4 regions of the Desulforapulum autotrophicum HRM2 genome follow, and region 4 is predicted to be linked to each of the others. Evidence: riboswitches for the same ligand, from Rfam matches in the RefSeq annotation. Region 4 holds a riboswitch; each other region holds the start of a gene.

Region 1 (5,991 bases), 1.2 Mb from region 4:
TAATTGATACACTGCCCCTGCAGGTGGGTGTGGCGGAAGGCTATTTCAAAGCTGAGAATCTCAATGTTAAACTGGTCTCTTTTTCCAGTGCCATGGAAAGGAACACTGCCATGCAGAGCGGTCAACTGGACGGCTTTTTCGGTGATATCCCCGCAACCCTGCTCATGATCCGCAATAATATCCCGGTTCGGTTTTTGACTATTTCCTACGCAACGGACCGAAAACAGCGGATGTTCGGGTTGATGTTATCTCCTGAACTGCCGATGGTCCGGGAAAAAGGAAAAATCACGGTGGCCATTTCCAAGGCATCTATTATTGAATATCTGCTGGATATTTTAAAACAGGCCCCGGAAACGGATATGATGCAATTGGAACCCGTTGAAATCAAGAGAATGCCCCTTCGCGTGCAGATGCTTCTGACGGGCAAGATAGATGCGGCCCTGTTACCCGAACCCATGGCATCCCTTGCCCAGAGCAGGGGCGCCAGACCTGTTGTGACTGACCAGGCACTGGATATCCCCCTGACCGTCCTGAATTTACATGGGGCCAAAGGCCATCTGTCAGAACCGTTTGTTCGTGCCTATACCCGATCGGTCGACGCCATTAACCGGGCGCCGGAAAAATATCGTGCCCTCATGATCAAAACCTGCAGAATTCCCAAGGACCTGGTGGATAATTTTCCCATGTACCAATATCCAGACCCCCGGATACCTACCCAGACGGAAGTACAGCAGGTCCAGGACTGGATGATAAAAAAGGGGCTGTTGAACGAGTCAATTCCATATGATCGCTTGATTCCATAACCAGAAAGAGTCCTATGCTTAAAGTCAGCCATATATGTAAGGGGTTTAATTCAAAGGCGGTTTTAAAGGATATTTCCTTTGTTCTGGATGCCCGGGAAACACTGGTTATTCTGGGGCCTTCCGGCTGTGGTAAGACAACCCTGCTCCATCTCATCAGCGGGCTTGAAAAAATTGAAGCCGGGCAGATTCTCATGGATGGCCGGACCATATCCAAACCCGTACCGGATGTCGCCCTGATCCTCCAGAATTATGGCCTGCTGCCCTGGAAAACCAATCTGCAGAATGTGGCCCTGGGATTAAAAATACAGGGTGTTTCCAGAACAAAGCGAAATGCAAGGGCCCGGAAAATTTTGGCAGAACTTGGATTGGCGGGCCGTGAAAACGATTTTCCCCTGGTGATGAGCGGCGGTGAACAGCAACGGGTGGCCATTGCCAGGGCCTATGTATCCAAACCCCGGCTGCTGCTCATGGATGAACCCTTCTCCTCTTTGGATGCAATCACCCGGGAAAATCTCCAGGACACGCTGCTGACCACCTGGCTTGCGACCTCTGTTCCCTATCTTCTGGTCACCCACAGTGTGGAAGAGGCTGTTTTTCTGGGCAAACGCATCCTGATTCTTTCCGGGTCTCCGGCATCCATACATGAAATATTCGACAACCCCGGGTTTGGGGATATTGCCTACCGACGGTCCAATGAATATTACGAACTGATCCGGTCCATCCGGCATCGAATAGGGGAGTACTGGTGAGCTTTCTCCGACGCATCGCTGTTCCATATGCCATAACGATTCTGGTGGTTTATCTGATATGGAAAGTCATGGCCATTCTGCTGTCCCGAAATGTCCTGCCCTGTCCGGAAGATGCTGTCCTTGCATTCTTCAGGGCGCTTATGACGTCTGAATTCTGGCACCATTTCGCAGCCAGTACCTTCAGGGCTGTGACGGCAATGGTCATTGGCTGGGCAGTTGCCTTTCCCCTGGGAATCCTCATGGGCAGCTCCCGTCAGTTTGACAAATTTCTGTCCCCCTTTGTAACCATGACCTATCCCATCCCCAAGGTGGTATTGTTGCCCGTAGTGCTTTTGCTGTTCGGGCTGGGGGATTTTTCCAAGATCATCATCATCAGCCTGATTCTCGGGTACCAGGTATTGGTGGCCACCCGGGACGGGGTCCGGGGAATTCACCCCAAGCACCTGGATTCAATTCGATCCCTCGGGGCCAGCAAGTGGCAGCTGTTCTGGGAAGGATATCTGCCAGCCGCCCTGCCCCACGGCTTTACAGCCCTTCGCCTGAACTCAGGGGTAAGTGTAGCTGTCTTGTTTTTTGTGGAGTCCTTTGCCACAACCGAGGGGTTGGGATATTTGATCATGGACGCCTGGGGGCAAATGGATTTCAACGCCATGTTTGTGGGAATATTCGGCATGAGCCTTCTGGGGGTGATATTGAATGAGGGCAGCAATTTTCTGGAAAAAATCAGTTGCCCCTGGCATTGAGGGTTGGAACAAATTTGCATTCCCGTTGCTGGCCTGCGGGATCTGTCAATGTTGTTGGCAAATAAGTTTTCAATTCTTTTCAGGGCATCGGCATTAAAGCCCAATGGTATGGATATGGAAGTCTGGAGATATTTGTGGCCAGCAATTCTAATTTTGGTTTTAATGTATATGCGGCAGTCGGTATTCCCTTTCTGAACCGAAAAAGTCGGGGGATTTTCGAACAGGGCAAACCCAAACCGCAAAAACTCGGTCGTACCTCCCTCAGACAATTTGCGGTTTTGTTGGGTTTGTCCTGCCCGAAAATCTGATCCCCTTTGTTTCTCAATGTTCAGAAAAGGAATACCGACCGCCGTCACACGGACTGATATCCAAAATTAGAATTGCTGATTTGTGGCGTAATGTATTGACAACCAGTTAAGGAGAGTATATGAAAAATTGGATAGATTGCTGGGTGCCCTCTATAGGGATAATCGGGAATGCGGTGAAATTCCGCAGCGGACCCGCCACTGTGAATGGGGACGAACGCCGCCAACGCCACGGGATCAACTGATTCTGGAAGGCGCGGTCAGTAGGAAGAACCTAAGTCAGGAGACCGGCCAAGCAGTCAGGAAAGATTGCCTTCGTGGAGTGGGGGAATGCCTTTTTAAAACCTTGCAGCCATTTGGGGCAGCAAGGTTTTTTTGTTTTTAGAATACATACTGGGGCCGATAAAGCCTGTTCCCATGTCGGCGATTGCTTAGAGTAGGGAGAGTATATCGAGAAATCAGAGTAGATAAATAGATAGATAGATAGATAGATAGATAGATAGATTGCTGGGTGCCCTCTATAGGGATAATCGGGAATGCGGTGAAATTCCGCAGCGGACCCGCCACTGTGAATGGGGACGAACGCCGCCAATGCCACGGGATCAACTGATTCTGGAAGGCGCGGTCAGTAGGAAGAACCTAAGTCAGGAGACCGGCCAAGCAGTCAGGATAGATGCCTTCGTGGAGTGGGGGAATGCCTTTTTAAAACCTTGCGGCCATTTGGGGCAGCAAGGTTTTTTTGTTTTCAGAATACATACTGGGGCCGGTTAAGATCGTTCACATATCAGCAATTATTTCGCATAAGGAGATTGTCATGAATAAGTGTTTATCCCTTTTTTTTACCGCTGTTTTTCTCTTTGCATCATGGGCTGCATTCAGCCCATCTGCAATAGAGGCAAAATCGCTTGCCGGCTCTTACAAAGGTACGGCCGTGGGTTACCACGGCGAGGTCAATATCGAGGTTGAGCTCAACAATAAAGGCAAAATCCTTTCAGTGGCGATAGATGACAAACACCACGAGACCAAGGGGGTGGGGACCGTCCCCATTGAAAAACTGAGCAAAGCCATTGTGGAACAGCAGGCCTTGGATGTGGATGGGGTTTCCGGTGCCACCATAACCGCAGATGCGGTCCGCGCAGCCGTGGCCGATGCCTTGAAAAAGGCCGGTATAGATCCCAAGGCCCTGGGCTATGTGCCAGTGGTGAAAAAGCCGGTGGATCGGGTTCGGTTCAACCCGGCCGCCATGCCTGAAAAGGCCCCTAAAACCGATTCTGTGACCATCACCGACGCCAAGGGACGCAAGGTAACCATCGATCTTCCGGTCTCCTCCTATGCCATAAGCACCATGGATGTCATCGATTATATAATACCGCTTTTGGGCAAGGACGCCTTTAACAAGCTGGTAGCCTCCGGTGAAAGCGGAAGCCGCAGCATTGGGAAATATGACAGGGTTTACACCCCCGTCGTGGGTAAGTACCTGGAGCACTTCGGCCAGATTTCTGAACATAACGCGCCTTTTGACCTTGAGATGATCCTGGCCAGGGACCCCGATGTGTTCATCGTCAACTCCGCCATGGGCGCCCACCACCACGTTGGAGCCATCATGGCCCAGCTTGAAGAGGTGGGTATCCCCATTGTGATGATCGATGTGCCCGGCAAAAGTGTTCGTACCTCTGCCCAAAAGACCCTGGAAATATTGGGCAAAATATTCCAGCAGGAAGGGCGGGCTGCCGAAGTGGTCGCCTTTTTGGACAACCAGTATGACCTGATCGCGTCTAAAATCTCAAAGATCACTGAGAAACCTGAAGTTTATTATGAATTCAGAGGGTATTCCGAAGTATTTGGATTAACCCAGACCAGTAAGAGAAAAGGCTGGGGCGATCTGATCGCTGTGGCCGGTGGTGACAACATTGCTGATACCTTGCTGGTAAGCACGTCCAAAGGTAAGGGCGGAAGAGGCACCCTGGATCCCGAGATTATCCTCCAGGTGGACCCTGACTTTATAATACTAAGTGCCTGCGGGGCCGGGTGGATGGACAATTTTCCCCATGATCCTGCCAAAGCGCCGTCTTTTGATATCGTCAACAGAACAGGCTGGCGGGATTTCAAAGCGGTCAGGAACCAAAATGTCTATGAACTGGCCCATGCCATGAACCGGTCCATTTACGGCTTCTACGCCTGCCTGAAAATGGCGACAATCTTCCACCCCGATGAATTTAAGGAGGTGGACCCCGAAGCCGTTCTGGCGGAATTCTTTGACCGCTTTATGATGGTGAACAGCAGCATTACCCACTGGGTATACAGGTATGAAGGCCCTGAAGGTAATTAATCGTATGAGCCATCAAAGCATGAGTGCAAACCGTCAAATTTACAACAGCATGATCAGAAAGAGGGCCATACTGGTGACGGCCCTCCTGGTGATCGTCATCATGCTGTTGCTGCTCAATATTTCACTGGGTTCTTCAGCCATATCTCTGGAAGAGATCATCACCATCATCTTCACCGGCGAAGGTGAGGGACATAACCCGATGATCGTCAATCGTATCCGTATGCCCATGGCCTTGATGGCGGCTGCTGTAGGTGCCTGCCTGGGGATTGGCGGCTGCGAAATACAGACCATTCTGCGTAACCCCATTGCCAGTCCCTTCACACTGGGCATCACGAACGCAGCTTCTTTTGGGGCGGCGCTGGGACTTATCCTGGATACCAATGTGCTTAACGTGTCCGCGCCGCTCATGGTGACCACCAATGCCTTTGCCTTTGCACTACTTGCTTCGGTTCTGGTCTATGCCTTCTCACTAAGGCAGGGGGCGGGAAAGCATACCATTATTCTTTTCGGCATTGCCCTGAACTTTTTTTTCACCGCCTTGACTATGATATTGCAGTACATCGCGGACGATGAAGACCTGCAGAGTCTGGTTTTCTGGAACATGGGAAGCCTGTTAAAAACCAACTGGATGAAGTTCCTGCTGGTTTTTGCAGTACTGCTTTTCTGTTTTGCCGTTTTTTATAAAAACGCTTGGAAGCTCACCGCCATGACCTTGGAAGATACCAAGGCGCGCAGCCTGGGGGTGGATACCCACAAAATCCGCCGCATGGTAATTCTATTGGCCTCTCTGCTCACAGCGTTTGCAGTCTGTTTTGTGGGGGCTATCGGTTTTGTTGGCATCATCGCTCCCCACATCGCCCGCCGGTTTGTGGGTGAGGATCAGCGCTTTTTTTTGCCGCTCTCAGCGCTTGTCGGCGCAGTAGTGGTCTCTTTTGCCTTTGTAATCAGCAAGGTGGCCATACCTGGCGTGATAATGCCTATCGGGCTGATCACCGCGATTATAGGCATCCCGGTGTTTCTGGCCATCATCTTCAGCAGAATGAGGGTCATGTGATGCTCAGG
Region 2 (5,991 bases), 460 kb from region 4:
ATTTGATTTTTTTGTAAAAAATGAGTGCGTTGTCTCTGGTAAGGGCGGTTTTCAGGCTTTCCGGCATCCCCGGATCCATAAAAACCATATACAGGTCTTCATAATACAGATCCCCGGAATCGGTATTGAGCATGATTCTATCCAGGTGATCGGGGTATCTTGCCACGATTTGGCGGAGTTCACCGCCGGATGTCTTGACCGGACTTACGGTGATTCCAGCCCGAAATCCTTGCTCCAGTACCGTACCGATAGTTTGAAGAGTGCAATGATCGATCACAATGGAATCCCTCAGGTCGGGAAGGTTTTCCAGAAGGGCCAGAATTTCCCGGGTAACCCGTTGTTTATCCTTTCTGGGGGTATGAATGCCGATCACCTTGTCCCTGCCGATGATCTGTGGCGCCAGGGACATCTGGGCTGAAAAAATATCCTTTTCCCGGTTTGATGCCGTTTCAAGACCAATTTCCCCCATACCCAGACATAGCTTGTCGTCAATATTCTCCATGATCAGGTCAGCAACGGCTCCGGTCTTCAGATCGGGGGGGATGTTGCGGGGGTGCACGCCTGAAAGATAAAAACAGGGCAGGCCGGTAGAATTAAGGTGGTGAATGGTTTCTCTCTGAAGTGCAAGGGCCCGATGGAGATCCGCCGTCGTGTCGATATGTTTTGCAAAGGCCCAGGATACAGCCAGACAATGAACTTTTTTGATCCATTGGATGCGATCCGGGTCGCTTTTCTGCACAAGATCAAGGTGCATGTGGCTGTCGACAAAATTGATGTGGTTCAGGTTCACGTGATGATGCTCCAATTTTAATGTTTCAATAGGGTTTATGCCTATCTCAGTTCGGTGAAATATTCAACCTGAAATCCTGCACCATATTTGTGGAATTATTTACATCTGAGCCCCTTAATCAAACTGCGTATTGACAAATTCGCCTGTCATCACGTATACTTTTCGACATTGCCAGGGTGCCTGCCGCCCCCAAAATGAATTTAAGCATAAGGGGGGCCAGGGATAAAAGGAAAAACGGTGAAATTCCGTTGCATACCAGCCGTTGCCGTGACCGGGGACAAGGCCTGCATGATGCCACTTTTTTAATTTGGTTCCTTACCAAAACGAAAGGGGAAGGCGCAGGTCAGAGAATGATCCGTCAGCCGGAAAGCCTGCCCGGGCAAAAGACCAAGGGATATCCGCTGGAATAAGATCCTGTTGAATACTATTTTCAGGAGGAGACTTATGTCCGTTGATACAGATAAAGCCTTTGGTGTGATCATCACCCGCCTTATCAATAAAAAAAATATCACCCGTGATCAGGCCCATGAAGCCTTTCTCACCGTTCTCAACAACGCCACAACAGAGCTTCAGCAGGGGGCATTCTTATCCGCACTGACCGCCAAGGGAGAAACCGCTGAAGAAGTGGCCGGTGCCTGGCAGGCCATTTATGAACTGGACACCACCAAGGTGAACCTGGACCTGGCCGTGGCTGAAAACTCAGGCACGGGCATGGATACCTTTAAAACCTTTAATATCAGTACGGCAGCAGCCATCATTGCTGCAGCCGGAAAAGTGCCCATGGCCCGCCACGGGGCACGGGCCATCACCTCTGTCTGTGGCACCGTTGATATGGCAGAGGCCCTGGGGGTTGATGTGGAATGTACGGCCGACACCGTGGCCCAAAGCATAAAATCCGCTGGCCTGGGATTATTCAACGGCATGAGTCCCCATATCCATCCCAATGCCCTGGGACGAATTCTGTCACAAATTTTTTTCGGTTCTACCCTGAACATTGCCGCCTCCCTTGCCAATCCTGCCCTTCCTGCCATTGGCGTCAGGGGGGTCTATGCCAGGCAGATGATTATGCCCGTGGCAGAGGTGATGGCCCAGATCGGATACCACAGCGCCATTGTCCTTTACGGAGAAGTGGCGGGCGCAGGCCTTGGCATGGATGAGGCATCCGTTTGCGGGCCCACCCATTGTGCGCGGATCCAGACCGACGGTGATACGGGAAAACGTGAAATATCTGAATTCACCATTGACCCGGTATCCCTGGGATTATCGACCCCAAACTATGAGGATTTGAGACCAGAACTTGAACTTGGAAAAGAGATCCGGCGGTTTGCAGGCCTCATTGCCAATAGGGAAAACGGGGCCAGAAAAGATGCCACCCTCCTCAATGCCGGCTTGATTTTCCTGGCTGCGGGTAAGGTTGACAACCTGGACCAGGGTATACAGAAGGCCGCTGTCCTCCTTGAAAGCGGCAAGGCCTTTGACACCCTGGAAAATTGGGTGACCGCCCAGAACACAGATTCTGAAAAAGGGCTGGAAAAACTTTATTCCCTGGTTTGACTTAGCCTCGTCAAGGAGATAGACATGGAACTTTTGATCATCAAAATCAGCACAGGGTATCTCAGGATAAAACCCGATGAATTTATTGAAGTTGGCCTGGACAAGGCGTCGGTATACCCCATGGACCACCTGGCCCATGTCAGGGAACTTGAACGAGAGGCAAAGGCCCGGGGATATGAAGCCGTCCGAATCAAAAAACTGGTATTAACTGAAGAGGATTTATAATGATTCAAATGGTGCTCAAAGGGCTGAAGCAGCTGGAAATTCGTCCCCTGCCTCCCATGGCCCCGGGATCGGATGAAGTCCTGGTGGATGTTTTGGCCTGTGCCGTATGCAGAACCGATGCCAAAATGTGGGAACAGGGCCATAGGGACCTGATCTTTCCCAGGGTTCTGGGACATGAGATGGTGGTCCGGGATGACCAGGGCCGCAGGTATATTGTCTGGCCCGGAAAGAGCTGTGGTACCTGCCACTACTGCCGGGCTGGCAGGGAAAATCTTTGTGACGGGATGAAGATCACAGGATTCCACCACGACGGGGGATTTGCACACCGGGCCGTTCTTCCATTGGCCAGCCTCGTTCCTGTTTCTTCGGATCTGGATCTTTATGCGGCGTGTTTTGCGGAGCCCGTGGGTTGCGTGGTCAATGCCTTTGAAAAACTGCCTGCGACCCCGGGTAAAAAGATACTCATCTACGGCGGGGGAACCATGGGGCTTATCACGGCCATCTATGCAAAACACCTGGGCCTCATTCCTTTTATCCTGGAAAAAAATGCGGCAAAAATTGAAAAAATAAGTCCCATTCTGAAAGCCGAAGGCCTGGACTGCGCCCGAGAAACCCATGAGAGCCTCTTTGACATTGTGATCAATACCTGCCCGGATTACATTGCCTTTTGTCAGGCCATTACCAAGGTGGATAAGGGCGGATATATTTCTTTTTTTTCCGGGATTACCAAAAATGAGTCCGTGGAAACCAACCTGCTGAATCTGGTCCATTACAAAGAAGCCGTCTTGGCGGGGGCCTATGGGATGAAAAAATCAGATATTGAAAAGGCCTTGCCCTTTCTTCTTTCCCACGGGGTGTCTCTAAATCGGCTTATTGAAGAGGTGGTCGTCCCGGAACGGGCCCCAGAACTTCTGCCCCAGGTGCTCAAGGGGCAAACCCTTAAATATATCCTGGATTTTACCGGTTCCCACCATTTTCAGCCGAAAAAACCGGCCGAAAAACGGGATGGGGCGTCTCCATGTGTAATAGAAAATTCTTTGTCAAAAAGTCCGTTATGTACCAGGATTATCCAGGCTGTCCGGCCACCCCGGGATATGGCCTCCCAGGCCAGGGCCAAGATGGATGACAAGAGCAAACCCCTTGGGGCTTTAGGCAAACTTGAGGCTTTAGGAATCCAGATGGCCGTAATCCAGGGCAGTCTGCATCCTGAAATAAAACAAAAGGCCATACTGGTCTTTGCCGGTGACCACGGCGTCACCGAAGAAGGGGTGTCGGCCTTCCCAAAGGAAGTCACGGGGCAGATGGTGGACAATTTCCTTAATCACGGGGCCGCCATCAATGTCCTCTGCAGCCGTTATGAAATTGAGATGAAGGTGGTGGATATGGGCGTGGAAAAAACCTTTGCTCCCCATCCAGACCTGATTCTGGCCAAAGTAGCCCCGGGTACCCGAAACATGGCCCTGGAACCGGCCATGACCGCTCCCCAGGCTGTCCAGGCCCTGGAAAACGGGATTCGGGCATTTTTCTCCATTCATGGAAAGGTTCCGGTTCAGATTCTGGGCCTTGGGGAAATGGGCATTGGCAATACCACATCCGCTTCGGCAATTATATCCGCTGTAACAGGCATCAGCCCTGCCCAGGCTGCAGGCCGGGGCACCGGGGTGGACAACAAGGGGCTGTCCCACAAAACAGAGGTGATCCAACGGGTACTTGATTTCCATCATCTTGATCCTGAAAACGGATTTGACATTTTGAGAACCCTTGGGGGATTTGAACTTGCCGGCATCGCTGGTGCGACCCTGGCTGCGGCCTCAGAGGGATGTGCAGTCGTCCTGGACGGGGTAATTTCAACGGCAGCCGGGCTCATCGCCTATCTGATCTGTCCTGATATCCGGGAATACCTTATATCTGGCCATCAGTCTGTGGAAAAAGCCCAGGAAGCGGCCCTGGCCTACATGGGCCTTGAACCGGTTGTGGACCTGGGCATGCGGCTGGGTGAAGGAACAGGTGCGGCCCTGGCCATTGATCTGGCAGAGACCGCCTGCAGAATTATGACTGAGATGGCCTCCTTTGACGAGGCAAAAATTTCAAGAAGTCCTTCCTGAAAAGCGGGGTACCGGGAGTCAATTTACTTAACTCAACTGGTACTCCTATTTCATCCATTTAAAGGGTTTTAAGTCGTTTCATGGCATAGGCCAGGCTTGTCTGCATCCTGACAATTGACCTGGCAAGCATTCCGATTTCATCTTTTGACCGTATCTTGATTTGGACATCAAGATCTCCAAGGCTCATGCGGGTTGCGGCATCTGTCATTTCAATAATTGGTTTGCTGATTGAACGTGCAGAAAACCAGGCGATAATTGCCACAATTATGATGGTCAAGGAAAAAAATACGAGAATATATTTCTGAAATTTCAGCAGTGTCGCATATGCCTCATTTTTTTCTTGCTGGACAACCATATTCCAGCCCAGCTTGTTCTTTTTGAAAGAGGCAATATTCAGCGAGCCCTTGTTGTCCATAAATTCGCCAAACCCCGATATCTTTCCGTCGGATAAAGAAAAGACAGGGTTGTCTGTAAGGTTTTTTTCTTCTAATACATATTGTTTTACCTGGTGGGCAATCACCTTGTTTTTTTCGTCCACAAGAAAGGCAAAACCGGTTTTGCCCTTTGTCCATTTTGCAACGGATTGTGAAATGGCTTCAGTGGTCATTGCACCAGCCATCACACCAACCATCGTTCCATTGTTCATTATGGGTACAGCCAGAACAAGAGCAGGCTTTTGAGATGTCTTTCCTAGGAGGGTCTGCCAGGAAAAAGCAGACCCCTTTTGTATATCCTTAAAATAAGACCTGTCCGAGTAATCTTTTAAAATATTACCATCGTTCCTTGCCGTGTTCATCCCGTCGATGTCCAGGGTAAAGGCAAGGTATATCCAGGGGTATTGTTCGTGTATTAATTCCAATATTTTTGTCTGTTCGGTCGGATCCATGTATTTGATCCCGTCGAGCCTGGAAACCATCTGCAGCAAGCGTTTGTTTTTGTCCACCCATTCGTCAATATGGTTCAGAAGCCCAGAAGTGGACTGCTGCATTAAAAGCTGTGTATCTGCTTCTACCCTGGCACTGGTTTCACTGTAGGTGATCATGAAAAATAAACCGACCGGAATAAGGCTGATCAAAAGCATGATAAGGAAGGTTTTGGGGTAGAGCCCAAATTTGATGGGTTTTTTTTGTCCTGTTGCCGTGGTTAGGGGGATGTCTTCAGCATAGGTGACGTTTTCATAATTGACAATTGGTTTTTCTACGGTAAAGAGCGTATCGCAGGCTATGCATTTGAACGAGACGGTGTTTTGTTTAAATTTCTTTTCATCAACGGTGTATTTTTTTCCACAATTTTTGCAGGCAACAATCATAACAGCCT
Region 3 (5,991 bases), 1.1 Mb from region 4:
GAAAAACTAAATTCTCCGTGTGTGCCCCATACAGTGAGATGATCCTTGAAAAAGGTCGCTCAAATATCAGGGTCCGGCCGTTTTGGTCAACCACCCGTTGTGCTCCAAGGACAGGTGCCAGGTTTGAGAGGACCATGAAAAGGCTCAGCCATAGGGCGGTTTTTATTCTGCTGATATCTTTATTCAAGGTATCCCGCCTTGAAACTGGCCTGCCTTGCCCTGGAATAGGGGTTGAACTCAACCCGGGATTCCACCTCAAACACCTGCCGCACCATCTCCTCGTCCAGAACATCATCTGTTTGACCGGCGGCAATGATTCGGCCCTGCTTCATGAATACAAGGCTGTCAGACCAGGCCGCAGCAAGGTTGATGTCATGGAACACCGACACAACGGTTCTGTTGGATTTGAGTACCTCGGTTTTTACAATGTTTAGCAGGCGCAGGGTGTGGTTGATATCCATGCTGGAAAAGGCCTCGTCCAGAAAGAGCAGGGGGGTCGCCTGGCAAAGGGCCCGGGCCACCACACATCGCTGGCGTTCCCCGCCGCTCAGGCGGTTGATTCTTCGGTTCATGAGTCCCTTGATGCCGGTTCGTTCCATGATTCTGTCGACTATCTGGACATCCTCGCTGCCGGGCCGGGCAAACCTTGCTATATGGGGATGCCGGCCCATCATCACGATCTCTTTGACGGTGAACGGGAAATTGATGTCATACCCCTGGCAGACCAGGGCAATGGCCCTTGCAAGCTGTTTTTGTGTGAAATCATGGATGGATTTTTTTTCGAGCATTATGGTGCCGGTATCGGCCCTGTGGTGGCGGATGAGCAGATCAAGCAGTGTGGTCTTGCCGCAGCCGTTGGGGCCGAGGATGGAATAAAAATATCCTGGCTTTAACCTGAGGTTGATGTCCTGGAGTACCGGCTTCTGGTCGTAGGCGAAACCCAGATTTTGAACAATCATTTCCATTGAATCTTCTATATCTCCTGGCTTTTTTTGAATATCCAGCAGAAGACAGGTCCTCCGATCAGGGCCGTGAGCACGCCAATGGGGATTTCGTGGGGAAGAACAGCCCGGGTAATGGTGTCGGCACCGAGCAGAAGCAGGGATCCTGTGAGTATGGAAACGGGGATGAGTCGTCCATGGTCCGGTCCGGTGATGATTCTTACCATGTGGGGTACCAGCAGCCCGACAAAGCCGATGATGCCGGAAACCGATACGGATACGGCCGCAAGAAGGGAGCCGGTGACGAGCAGAATCAGGGTGACCCGCTGGGTATCAACCCCCAGGCTGGTGGCCGAACGGTCGCCCAGGCAGACCAGGTTGAGGTCCCTTGCAAAGAACAACGAGATGCACAGTCCCGCACCCAGAACCGTCCAGGTCAAGGCCACCTCGCCCCATGTTTTTGATGCAAAGCTGCCCATGAGCCAGAAAATAATGGCAGAGACCTGGTCGTCGGCAAGGTACTTCATGAAGCTGATCCCGGCCGACAGGATAGCTGCAACGATGATACCCGACAGGATCAGGCTGTTCGAGGAAAACCCCCCTCCTTTGTTGCTGCCGGAAAATGAGAGAAACATGACGGCAAAAAGGGTGAGACAGGCACCGGTAAAGGCAGAGAGGGGCACAGACACAAGTGTGGCCCCAAGACTTAAGAGGATGGCAACGCAGGCGCCAAAGGCAGCCCCGGCTGAAACCCCCAGGGTGTAGGGATCGGCAAGGGGGTTGAGGAGAATACCCTGGAACAGCACGCCCGACAGGGCAAGGGCGCCGCCAACGGCGGCACACACCAGTATCCGTGGAAGCCTGACATCCATGACAATGGTTTTGACCGTGGCATCAACAGGGCCTGGATCGTTGAAGATTTCTGTCTTGATCAGGGACGCAAGATCTGAGGGCCCGATGTCGACATATCCCATGGATGCAGAAGCAATGACCATCCCGACTAGAAGAAAAGAGAACAGGAGCACCAGAAGCCCTGTTCTCTTCTTCCATATGGCGATAACCGGTAGACTCACTTGCGTGCCATATTCCTATTATATATGATGGAGACTGGGTCTCCATTGTTCCATGTGAAACAGTGTAAACAAAAAAACCCATATCGACATTTAATCGATATGGGATTCCGTATTTATCCTCATCCGCCATTTTAATTGATCCAGCCCAACCGCGCAGGCCCACAAGATCGTCTTATTTCATTCCATATCAGGCAGGTTTTCTGACTTCCGGATCATCTTACTTGCTGTGTCTTCCCATCCCATTAACAATTAATGTCAAGGACAGTGACATTGGACAGCGTTCATTCCCGGTTACAGCGGCGGGTCCGTTCCTGAGTTTCACAGGATTCCCTCTTCATGATGCATAATACCTGAATTTTTATTGACAATAGGACGCCGCTGTTAAAATGTCAATGGAAATATTTTCCCATTTTAATAAAATCATGTTATGGGTAGCCCATGAAAATTTTACACCTGATCAGCCAGATGCCGGATATGACTGGAAGTGGGAAATATCTCCAGGCGGTTGTCAACTGCGCCCGGCAGAGCGGCCATGAAAACTTTCTTGTGGCGGGCGTTCAGGATAATTTCACCCTGGCCCCTGGTCTGATAGACCCTGATTGCTCCCTTTATGTGAACTTCAACACCCCTGCACTTAACTTTCCCATTCCTGGAATGAGTGACGTCATGCCTTATCCCAGTCGGGTATTTGCAACCCTTTCACCATTGGAGCTTCGAAGTTATGAGGTGGCATTCAAAGAGAAAATTGCCGCAGCAGTCCATCAATTTAAGCCGGATTTGATTCACAGTCACCACCTGTGGCAGGTGTCGGCTTTTGCCACCGAGGTTGCACCCGCCATCCCCATGGTTGTCTCCTGCCATGGGACCTGTCTGAGGCAATTGGCCCTGTGTCCCCATTTAAAGGAAAAACCCCTTGAGCTTTCCCAAAAGGTCTCCGGTATCCTTGCCCTGAGCAGGGTCCAGGCCCAGGAGATCATTTCCACCTACCCGGCTGCCCGGGGAAAAACCCATGTGGTGGGTGCAGGGTTTGACCAGCATCTTTTTTTTCCGGTCGCAAAACCTACCCCTCCGCCAGTGGAGATTCTCTATGCGGGGAAACTGTGCCGGGCAAAGGGTGTACCCTGGCTTCTCAAGTCCCTTAAACCCCTGGGCTCACTGCCCTGGCGGCTGCACCTGGCCGGCAGCGGAAGTGGGGAGGAACAACGTACCTGCAAGGAACTTGCGGCTGAGTTCGGTGACCAGGTTTGTCTCCATGGAACCTTGACCCACCCTGAACTTGCCCGCCTCATGGGGCGTACCCATCTGTTTGTTTTGCCCTCATTTTTTGAAGGACTTCCCCTGGTGCTCATGGAGGCCCTTGCCTCTGGCTGCACAATCGTGACCACGGCCCTGCCCGGTACCTGTGAGGTACTCAGCGGGATAACCCCTGGCCGGGTGAAATTTTTGAATCTTCCGCCCCTTGCAACGGTGGATACACCCCATGGGTCGGACCTTCCCCGTCTGGAACAGGCCCTGACCCGGATTCTGGCCAGGATCATTGGGGATTATCTTGAACAAGGGGTATCGGACATGCCGATGAATGATCGCCTGACAGGGGAGTATACATGGGAGAAGGTGTTTGAAAAAATTGAAGCCGTTTACAAAAAGGCCCTTAAAGGGTGACGGCGATGGCGGCAATATCGTCGTGGCACTTGAACCGGGGATATTGTCTGCACATGGGATCTTTGTCTTCAATGGCCCGAATTCGGTCCCTGAGACCATGGAGTCCGAGCCTGAGGTAGTTATTCACCAGATCGTCAAACCGTTTTAGCGGTTCCGGGTCGGGTGTTGGCAGCTGAAGCCCGTCGGTGAACAGGAGAATATGGGCGACCTCTTCCAGGGGTTCAACCCCTGAAAGAATGAAATTTTCTGCTGCCCTTTCTCCGTTGAGCACACCATAGGTACGATTCATTTGCTGCCGTGTCTTTGCAATCTGATGGGCCAGGGCCTGTCCAATGGTGACCGGGCTGGTTTGAGCCATCTGTTTCCAAAGGGAGAGGGTTTCAAAATCGTGGTCCGGCTTTTCTCCGAGTACCCGGTGGGAACCGTCCCCATGGACAAGAATGATACAGGCATCACCGGCCTGAACCCACTCAAGTACCCGGCCGTCTACTTTTGCCACGGCAGCGCTGGTACTCCACAGGTTCTGACGTTCCGAAAGATTTACACCATGGCTGATCATGGTCTCCCATATTTTTTCGTTGGCCTTGCCTGCAAGGATTTCCAGGGATGCTCCGTTTTTTTTAAATACATCGCAGGCCGTTGAAGAGGCAATCTTCCCTCCGGTTTTACAGCCGTCAAACAGGGCCTTGTCAAGACTTGTTGCCCCGTCAAAAACTCCAAAAAGAGATCCCTCCATCACAAGGGCATCTTCGTTGATCCTGCCCGATCCTTTTTCCAGAATGTGCTCGGCTCTCATATTTTCCCTTCATTGGTTGATTAGCTGTAGAGTCAATTATAGGCGTGGAGGTTTTGATGTCAAAGCGATTATATTAATAGCCTTTTAACGGGTTATAGGAATTTATGATACCGGTGCTATTTTGTCGTTATTTGATGGCTCACTGGGTCGTGACTGCCCGCTTAACAAATCCCTGAGATCCTCCACCACCAGGTAAAATGTGGGCACCAGGCCCAGGGTGATGAGGGTGGCAAACAGGATGCCGAACCCCAGGGATATGGCCATGGGGATCATGAATCTTGCCTGGCGGGAGGTTTCAAAGATCATGGGGGCAAGACCGCCAAATGTGGTGAGGGTGGTAAGCATGATGGGCCGGAAACGCTGGGTTCCTGCCGCAACAATGGCCCCATGGGCCGAAAGGCCGTTTCGTCTGGAACGGTTGGCAAAGTCAACCAGCACCAGCGAGTCATTGACCACCACTCCGGACAGGGCCACAAGGCCAAAAAGGCTCATGAGGGAGAGGGAATAACCAAGGAGAATATGGCCGATGACGGCCCCCACAAGTCCAAATGGAATGGCTGCCATGATGACAAAAGGCTGGACGTAACTTTTGAACGGCACTGCAAGGAGGGCATAAATGACAAACAGGGCTATGAAAAGTCCAGAGATCAGGCTTGTGGTGCTGTCACGCATGTCTGCCTGGCGACCCTGGAATTTGCTGGTCAACCCCGGGTAATCGTGTTCCAGGCGGGGAAGAATATCCTCCTTGAGAACCGTGATGAGCTGGTTGGTCTCGTCCCTGGGAATCACATTGGCCGAAACCGTGGAGATCCTGCGGCCTCCCCGTCGTTCAATGGCTGTATAGGCCCTTCCCCGGTCCATGGCGACCACTTCACGTAAAAGAGCCTCTTCTCCCAGGGGGTTCCGGACCATGAGAGTTTCAATGTTGTGTTCAAAGGAACGTTCAGCCTCCGGCAGGCGGACCCGCACGGTCAACTCGTTTCTTCCCCGCTGGATTTGCAGGGCCTGGGCCCCGTAAAAGGCATGGCGGACCTGGAGAGCCACCTCCCGTGCCTTGAATCCCATCATTTCTCCAAGGGCGAGCATGGTAAAGTCCAACTGTTGTTTTCCCCTGGCAGAACCATCGTCAATGTCCCTGGAAGAGGGAAAATCGCCAAGTTCCCGGGCCAGGGCCTCGCTGGCCAACGTCAGGGTCTCTATCTCCTGGTGGCTGAGTTCAATGGTCAACGAACTGCCTGAAGCAGGGCCTCCGCGGTCGGCCTGAAAGGTCAGGGATTCAAGACCGGCAAGGGGACCAAGGGCCGATCGCCAGAGTTCTGTTACCCGGGTGGTACTGATGGGTCTGACATGGCTGGGGGTGAGAATGATTCTTGATGTGATGACGTTCTCATCCACCTGGGCGTAAAATCCCCTGGAAAGGGTCTGGCCCCCGTTGTCTTTGATCACGGATTCGGCTGCCCTGGAAATCTGGGCAACCACTTCAGCAACTTTGTTTTCCGCACTGCCGTAGGGAAGAGTT
Region 4 (5,991 bases):
CTTGACATCCTTAAACTCGGGGCTGAGCATTCTGTCGTACATGGCCATGCCCGCCTCAACCCCCTTCCACTTTGCCGGACAGACAATGGGGGAAGAAAGCACATCGGTCAGAGGAAAACGGCCCGGGGTCCAGCTAAGTGTCGCATACCCCATATCCGAGAGCCCTGTTTTGACGATGTCAAAATGGTCGGGCCCCTTTCCAAGGGCACCACCCGAATACATGGTATAGGTGATGCGGTTGTTGCTTCTCTTTTTCATCTCCTCAAGCATGGGTATCCAGAGTTTCTGAACATCGGCCCCGGATGGCACATGCCAGGTGCTGAAACGGATGTTAATCTTTTTCTTGTCTGCAAAAACGGGGTCAGAAGAAAAAGACACAATTACCATTGCCGATAGAACCGCTAAAAAGAACCTTGTTATTCTATGTTTTTGAGCCATTGTACTGCTCCTTGTATTTTTTCCATTTAAATACTCCAGGGACCCGGGGTTCAACCCGATCTTTCATCCTAATATCTAAATAGATATCAGCATCCTCGATCAAAAGCACTATTTTTTTATATTGAATTCCAGAAAAAAGTCTGTAATAATTTCATCCCTAAAATAGATGTATCATTCAAGGCAGACTGTTCAAGGAGTTTAATGCCACGTAAAAATTATCGGCTCATCATCATCATAAGCCTACTGCTGCTCACGGGGTTCATCGGCACAAGCGTTACAAGCTATCTTGTATCAAGTGCTGCCCTGAACCACCACATCACCCACACAGAACTTCCCCTGACCGGTGACAACGTCTACTCGGAGATCCAGAGGGACCTGCTGAAACCCACTTTTATCGCCTCCCTCATGGCGGCAGACACCTTTCTTCGGGACTGGGTCATCCAGGGAGAAAGGAATCCCCAAAAAATTGCCCGTTACCTTGAAGAAATTAAAGTCAAGTACAACACTTTTTCCAGCTTTTTTGTCTCAGACAACACCAAACAATACTACTACTCAAAGGGCATATTAAAAACCGTTGAAAGACAGGAGTTTCGTGACCAATGGTATTTCCGCATCAAAGACCTTGACACGGACTACGAGATCAACCTGGATCCAGACATGGCCAACCAGGACACCATGACCATTTTCATCAACCACAAGGTATATGACTATGACGGGAACTATATTGGCGCAACAGGGGTGGGCCTTGCCATCCATGCGGTGAAAAAAATGGTCAACACCTACCAGGAACGGTACAATCGTACCATTTTTTTTACGGACAAGGAGGGCAACATCACCCTCCACGGTCAAAATTTTTCAAAACCTGTTAAAAACATCTTTGAGGTCAAGGAAATTGCTGAACACCGCCAGGAAATTCACGCGGGCAGCCCCTTGTCATTTCAATACAAAAAAGACAACAAAAACATCTATGTGAACAACCGGTACATCCCTGAATTTGGCTGGTATCTCTTTGTGGAGCAATGCGGAGATAAGGCCATTGCAAAGGTCCGCAACACCCTTGTGCTAAACCTCGTCTTTTCCTTTGGCATCATCGGCCTGATCCTCATTGTCACCAACCTCACCATTGCCTCGTTTCAAAAACGCCTTACAAAAATGGCGTCAACGGACAAACTCACGGGAGTCTACAACCGCAGAGCCTTTGACATCATCATTGACCAGACCCTCAAGGAGATTCAACGAAAACAGACCCCCCTGTCGATCATCCTGTTTGACCTTGACCACTTCAAACGGGTCAACGATACCTACGGCCATCTGGCAGGCGACTATATCATACAAACGACCGTTGGAACAGCGGCCCGCACCATACGTAACAGCGATATTCTCTGCAGGTGGGGCGGAGAGGAATTTCTCATCCTCCTCAAGGGATGCGACCTTGGGGATGCCATGAAAACAGCGGAAAAGATACGAACGGCTGTGGCATCACAACCCGCCCGATATGGGGACGATCAGATCTGCGTCACCATCAGCGTGGGTGTCACTGAACATACAGGCCAGGACACCAAGGAGACACTTCTCAAACGAGCGGACAAGGCACTTTATCTGGCAAAGGCCAGCGGAAAAAATCGCTGTGAAACAGAGACCGTTCGTCCCGGCCCCATCACCCCCTGATACAGGCGTTTTGTCCCCATGGACAGGTTTCCCCGGCTCACCTTCATGGAATAATCGGGTTCACCCCCTTAGATCCTGGAATGGATCAGTCCAGTACCACGAATTCAGGGTCACTACCCGACCCTTCCACATGGGTTTGCGTCCGGTAAAGCATACCGCCAGGCCCAAACTCATACTCGGGCATCAGACTTATCCCTTGAAGATGGTGCTTTGTCCGATAAAATTTTCCATCCGACCCAAATTTATAATCGGGACACTCGGACCACCCCATGGGATGGGCAATTGTTCGAAAGAGCAACCCATCCCTCATGGTATAAATCGGAAAATTGTCTGTAACGACCCCATTGCTTCCAATCCTGTTGATTTTCAACACATGGTCTTGGTTCATTTTTTTGCCTCCCATAAAAAACAGTTGGGTAAAATGGTTCAAGGCAAACAAAAAACCCCGAACCGATGAATATCGATTCAGGGTATCCCTTTTCTTCTCCTGAATATCGCCAGGCGTTCCCTGTCCACGGGGAGTCCGACATGTCAATCAACCAGGCAGGTCTTCTGACTCACGGATCATTCTAATGGCTGCGTCTTCCCATCGTCTCACAACACGAAAGTGACATATTGCAGCGTTCGTTCCCGTTTACAGCGGCGGGCCCATTCCGGAATTTCACCGGATTCCCTATTATGCTCGAAAAGAGCACCTGATTATGTTTAAATAGATGCAACCCGGATAAAATGTCAACAGTGAAATAATCTTTAACCCAAAACAAGCAGAGAAACCATGGATAAAAACAAATTGTGCATCATTGATGAGACCCTGAGGGAAGGTATGCAACATCGGGGCATGGTATTTTCCTCGAACCAGGCCATGACCGTGCTCAACTTCCAGGAACGCTTAGGCGTTGACATCTGCCAGGCAGGTTATCCCCCAGCCCATGAATCGGAACAGGCAAAGCTCAAACACTTGTCTGCGTCAGCAGTTGAAAAAGGTTATTCCATACGGGTTGCCGCCATGGGCCGGGCATGTCTCGAGGATGTACAAACCCTTTCAGAAACTGGCACTTTGGACTTCCACCTCCATGCCCATGTGTCAAAAGAAAAGTGGAACAGCCCCATGGACCAAGCATTTCCAGACCTTGGAACAACAGTTGAAACAATCAGGGCCAACTGCCCGGGATCCCAAATCTCACTTGCCTTTCTGGACATTGGACGCACCGATCCTGAATTCCTTTCAAGGGCGGCCCTATACCTAATCAAAGAACTCGCCCTGGACATTCTCTCCCTGCCCGATACCTCGGGCATCATGGGCCCCAACCAGGTGCACGACGCCATTGCCCCCATTGCCAGGCTTTCCAGGAACAGTTCCACACGGCTTGCCGTCCACTGCCATAACGACCTTGGCATGGCATCGGCCAACACGGTCATGGGGGTTGTGGCAGGCGCAACCGTTGTTGAAGCCTCCGTGTTCGGCCTTGGGGAGAGAAACGGGCTTGCTGACCTCTACACCACGGCAAGGGTGCTAAAGGATCAGGGGTATGCCCTGGATCTGCGACTTGAAGATGTCGACACCTTCAGGGAATACTACCGTTACATTGATGGGGTATGCCGGCAACAGACAGGGGAACCACTTCTTACCTACAACACCCCCTTTTTCGGGGATGGGGTAAAGACCCATGTGGCAGGTACCCATGGCGGTTCAGGGTTTGGCCTTGGCGGCGAGGAAAAAATATTTCTAAATGTTTTGTGCGGCCAAAGGCTGGTGAAGCAGTACCTTGACCAGAAACAGATTCCCCATGACCTAAGTGGACTTGCGTCACTGACCCAGTCGATAAAAAGGGAAAGCGCACGTTTGCACCGGCGCCTTGAGCACAATGAGATCGCAGCCCTTGCCGCAGCACCTGCCCTGAAAAATTGGGTTGACGAAAATGCAAGGGAGTAATAAAAAGGCCTTTTATCAACTTTAACTGTTGGTTTTTTAAGCCATACAGGAGCCATCCCCCATGAACAGGTATAAGGATGAGATCATCCCCCTTTTAAAAGAGCTGATTGAATTTAAGAGCACGGCCTCAAGACCCATAGAAATCAGCAGGTGTGCAGACTTTATTGAAACCTACGTCAAACAGACCGGTGCCCGATATACAAGAATTGACCACAACAACATTCCCTCCATCCTTGTCACCCCAAAAGGCAAAGTAACCCCGGTGCTTCTCATGGCCCACTTTGACGTTGTGGAGGCTGAGGACCCTCTTTTTACCGCCGTTGAAAACCAGGGGAATCTCTATGGCAGGGGCAGCAATGACGACAAATATGCAGTGGCCGTCTGCCTTGTTCTGTTAAAAAAATGGATGGCAACCCTTGAAAAAAATCAGCAGAGCCAGGCCCATCTCCCCTTTGGCATCCTGATCACCGGCGATGAGGAGACAGGCGGTTATGACGGGGCCCAATACGCATTGAGACAGGTCAAGGCCAATTTTGCCATTGCCCTTGACGGCGGGAATCCTGAAAAGGTGATTCTCAAGGAAAAAGGAATGCTCCAACTGGAACTTGCGGCCCATGGCAAGGCGGCCCACGGTGCAAGGCCCTGGCTTGGGGTCAATGCCATTGATCTCCTGGTCGACGACCTTCAAAAAATCCGCCCCCTGTTCATGGACAAGGCAGAGGGCCACTGGCACAAGACCCTGAACCTGGGCATCATCCGGGGGGGAGACTCGGTTAACCAGGTGTGTGACAAGGCCTGGGCCCTCCTTGACATCCGATACACGGAAAACGACGACCCAGACCAGATTGTGGCAGATATTGACGGTCTTACCCACTCGACAATAACCATCAAGGAAAAGGAACCGCTGTTCACAGGAGGGCATTCAGACTACCTTGACAAACTTCTATCCCTTGTTCCCCAAGCAGTCACGGGCAACGAACACGGTGCAAGCGATGCACGGTTTTTAGGTGACTTAAACATTCCCGGCATCATCTGGGGTGCCAGGGGCAACCAGACGGCCCATGCAAAGGATGAACATGTGGAGATAAAGAGTGTAATCATGGTGTTTGAGACCCTGGACAGATTCATGGATTTAATCGAAAAAGAGAATTCCCCTAACAGACGTTAACCCGATTTCATTTAACACAAATTTATGCTATCTTTTCCCCCTGAAAATTTAACGGTAATTGTGTGATGTGCAATAATGGGGGAAGGATGGTCAAATTGAAGTCAGACAATGCAATTATTTTAAAGAATGTCTCATTTTCCTACAACCGGGGCCTTGTGCTTGACAGGGTCAACCTCTGCGTCGAAAAGGGGGATTTTGCTACCATTGTGGGTCCCAACGGCGGCGGAAAGACCACCCTGCTCAAACTTTTTCTCGGGCTGTTGAAACCTGACACCGGCACCATTGAGGTGCTTGGCACCTCTCCTGAAAAGAGCCGGCTCAGGGTCGGGTACATGCCCCAGCACTCAACCCTTGATATGCATTTTCCCGTAACCGTCATGGATGTGGTACTCATGGGCCGGCTGGGCAATAACTTCTGGGGCAGATACTCAACCGATGACAGGGCAAGGGCCGTAAAAGCCCTTCATGAGGTGAACCTTGGCGAACATACACGACATCATTTCAGCCAGCTGTCAGGCGGTCAAAAACAACGGGTGCTCATTGCAAGAGCCCTTTGCAGTGATCCGGAACTGCTGCTCCTTGACGAACCCACATCCAACATTGACGAAGAATCTGAAGAGGCATTGTTTACAATATTAACGGAGCTCAACAGCCGCATGACCATACTCCTTGTCTCCCACGACATTGGATTTACCTCCCAGGTGGTAAAAAGCGTAATCTGCGTCAATCGAAAGGTGAACATCCATCCGACCACCACCATGGACGGCACCCTGATCAAGGATAT

The links. A riboswitch is a leader RNA that binds a small molecule or an ion and turns the genes downstream of it on or off. The one in region 4 is predicted to bind cobalamin.
Region 1: it holds a riboswitch for cobalamin, as region 4 does, so the genes downstream of both, HRM2_RS00500 (ABC transporter substrate-binding protein) here and HRM2_RS06040 (hypothetical protein) in region 4, are expected to answer to the same signal.
Region 2: it holds a riboswitch for cobalamin, as region 4 does, so the genes downstream of both, trpD (anthranilate phosphoribosyltransferase) here and HRM2_RS06040 (hypothetical protein) in region 4, are expected to answer to the same signal.
Region 3: it holds a riboswitch for cobalamin, as region 4 does, so the genes downstream of both, HRM2_RS01135 (FecCD family ABC transporter permease) here and HRM2_RS06040 (hypothetical protein) in region 4, are expected to answer to the same signal.

The regions. Positions count from the first base shown of each region.
Region 1 covers NC_012108.1:128,170-134,160, forward strand. The annotation lists gene HRM2_RS00480 (ABC transporter substrate-binding protein) at 1-803, shown strand, start outside; gene HRM2_RS00485 (ABC transporter ATP-binding protein) at 818-1,552, shown strand; gene HRM2_RS00490 (ABC transporter permease) at 1,549-2,295, shown strand; cobalamin riboswitch at 2,728-2,910, shown strand; cobalamin riboswitch at 3,093-3,275, shown strand; gene HRM2_RS00500 (ABC transporter substrate-binding protein) at 3,415-4,929, shown strand; gene HRM2_RS00505 (FecCD family ABC transporter permease) at 4,907-5,983, shown strand; gene HRM2_RS00510 (ABC transporter ATP-binding protein) at 5,983-5,991, shown strand, end outside.
Region 2 covers NC_012108.1:1,838,500-1,844,490, forward strand. The annotation lists gene HRM2_RS25070 (TatD family hydrolase) at 1-805, opposite strand, end outside; cobalamin riboswitch at 948-1,183, shown strand; gene trpD (anthranilate phosphoribosyltransferase) at 1,235-2,344, shown strand; gene HRM2_RS07955 (hypothetical protein) at 2,369-2,569, shown strand; gene cobT (nicotinate-nucleotide--dimethylbenzimidazole phosphoribosyltransferase) at 2,569-4,674, shown strand; gene HRM2_RS07965 (cache domain-containing protein) at 4,733-5,983, opposite strand.
Region 3 covers NC_012108.1:276,579-282,569, forward strand. The annotation lists gene HRM2_RS01125 (ABC transporter substrate-binding protein) at 1-187, opposite strand, end outside; gene HRM2_RS01130 (ABC transporter ATP-binding protein) at 180-965, opposite strand; gene HRM2_RS01135 (FecCD family ABC transporter permease) at 974-1,966, opposite strand; cobalamin riboswitch at 2,188-2,383, opposite strand; gene HRM2_RS01140 (glycosyltransferase family 4 protein) at 2,453-3,676, shown strand; gene HRM2_RS01145 (protein phosphatase 2C domain-containing protein) at 3,666-4,472, opposite strand; gene HRM2_RS01150 (efflux RND transporter permease subunit) at 4,575-5,991, opposite strand, start outside.
Region 4 covers NC_012108.1:1,377,056-1,383,046, reverse strand. The annotation lists gene HRM2_RS06050 (TRAP transporter substrate-binding protein) at 1-438, opposite strand, end outside; gene HRM2_RS06045 (sensor domain-containing diguanylate cyclase) at 640-2,106, shown strand; gene HRM2_RS06040 (hypothetical protein) at 2,192-2,494, opposite strand; cobalamin riboswitch at 2,632-2,820, opposite strand; gene HRM2_RS06035 (hypothetical protein) at 2,882-4,039, shown strand; gene HRM2_RS06030 (M20 family metallopeptidase) at 4,101-5,207, shown strand; gene HRM2_RS06025 (metal ABC transporter ATP-binding protein) at 5,294-5,991, shown strand, end outside.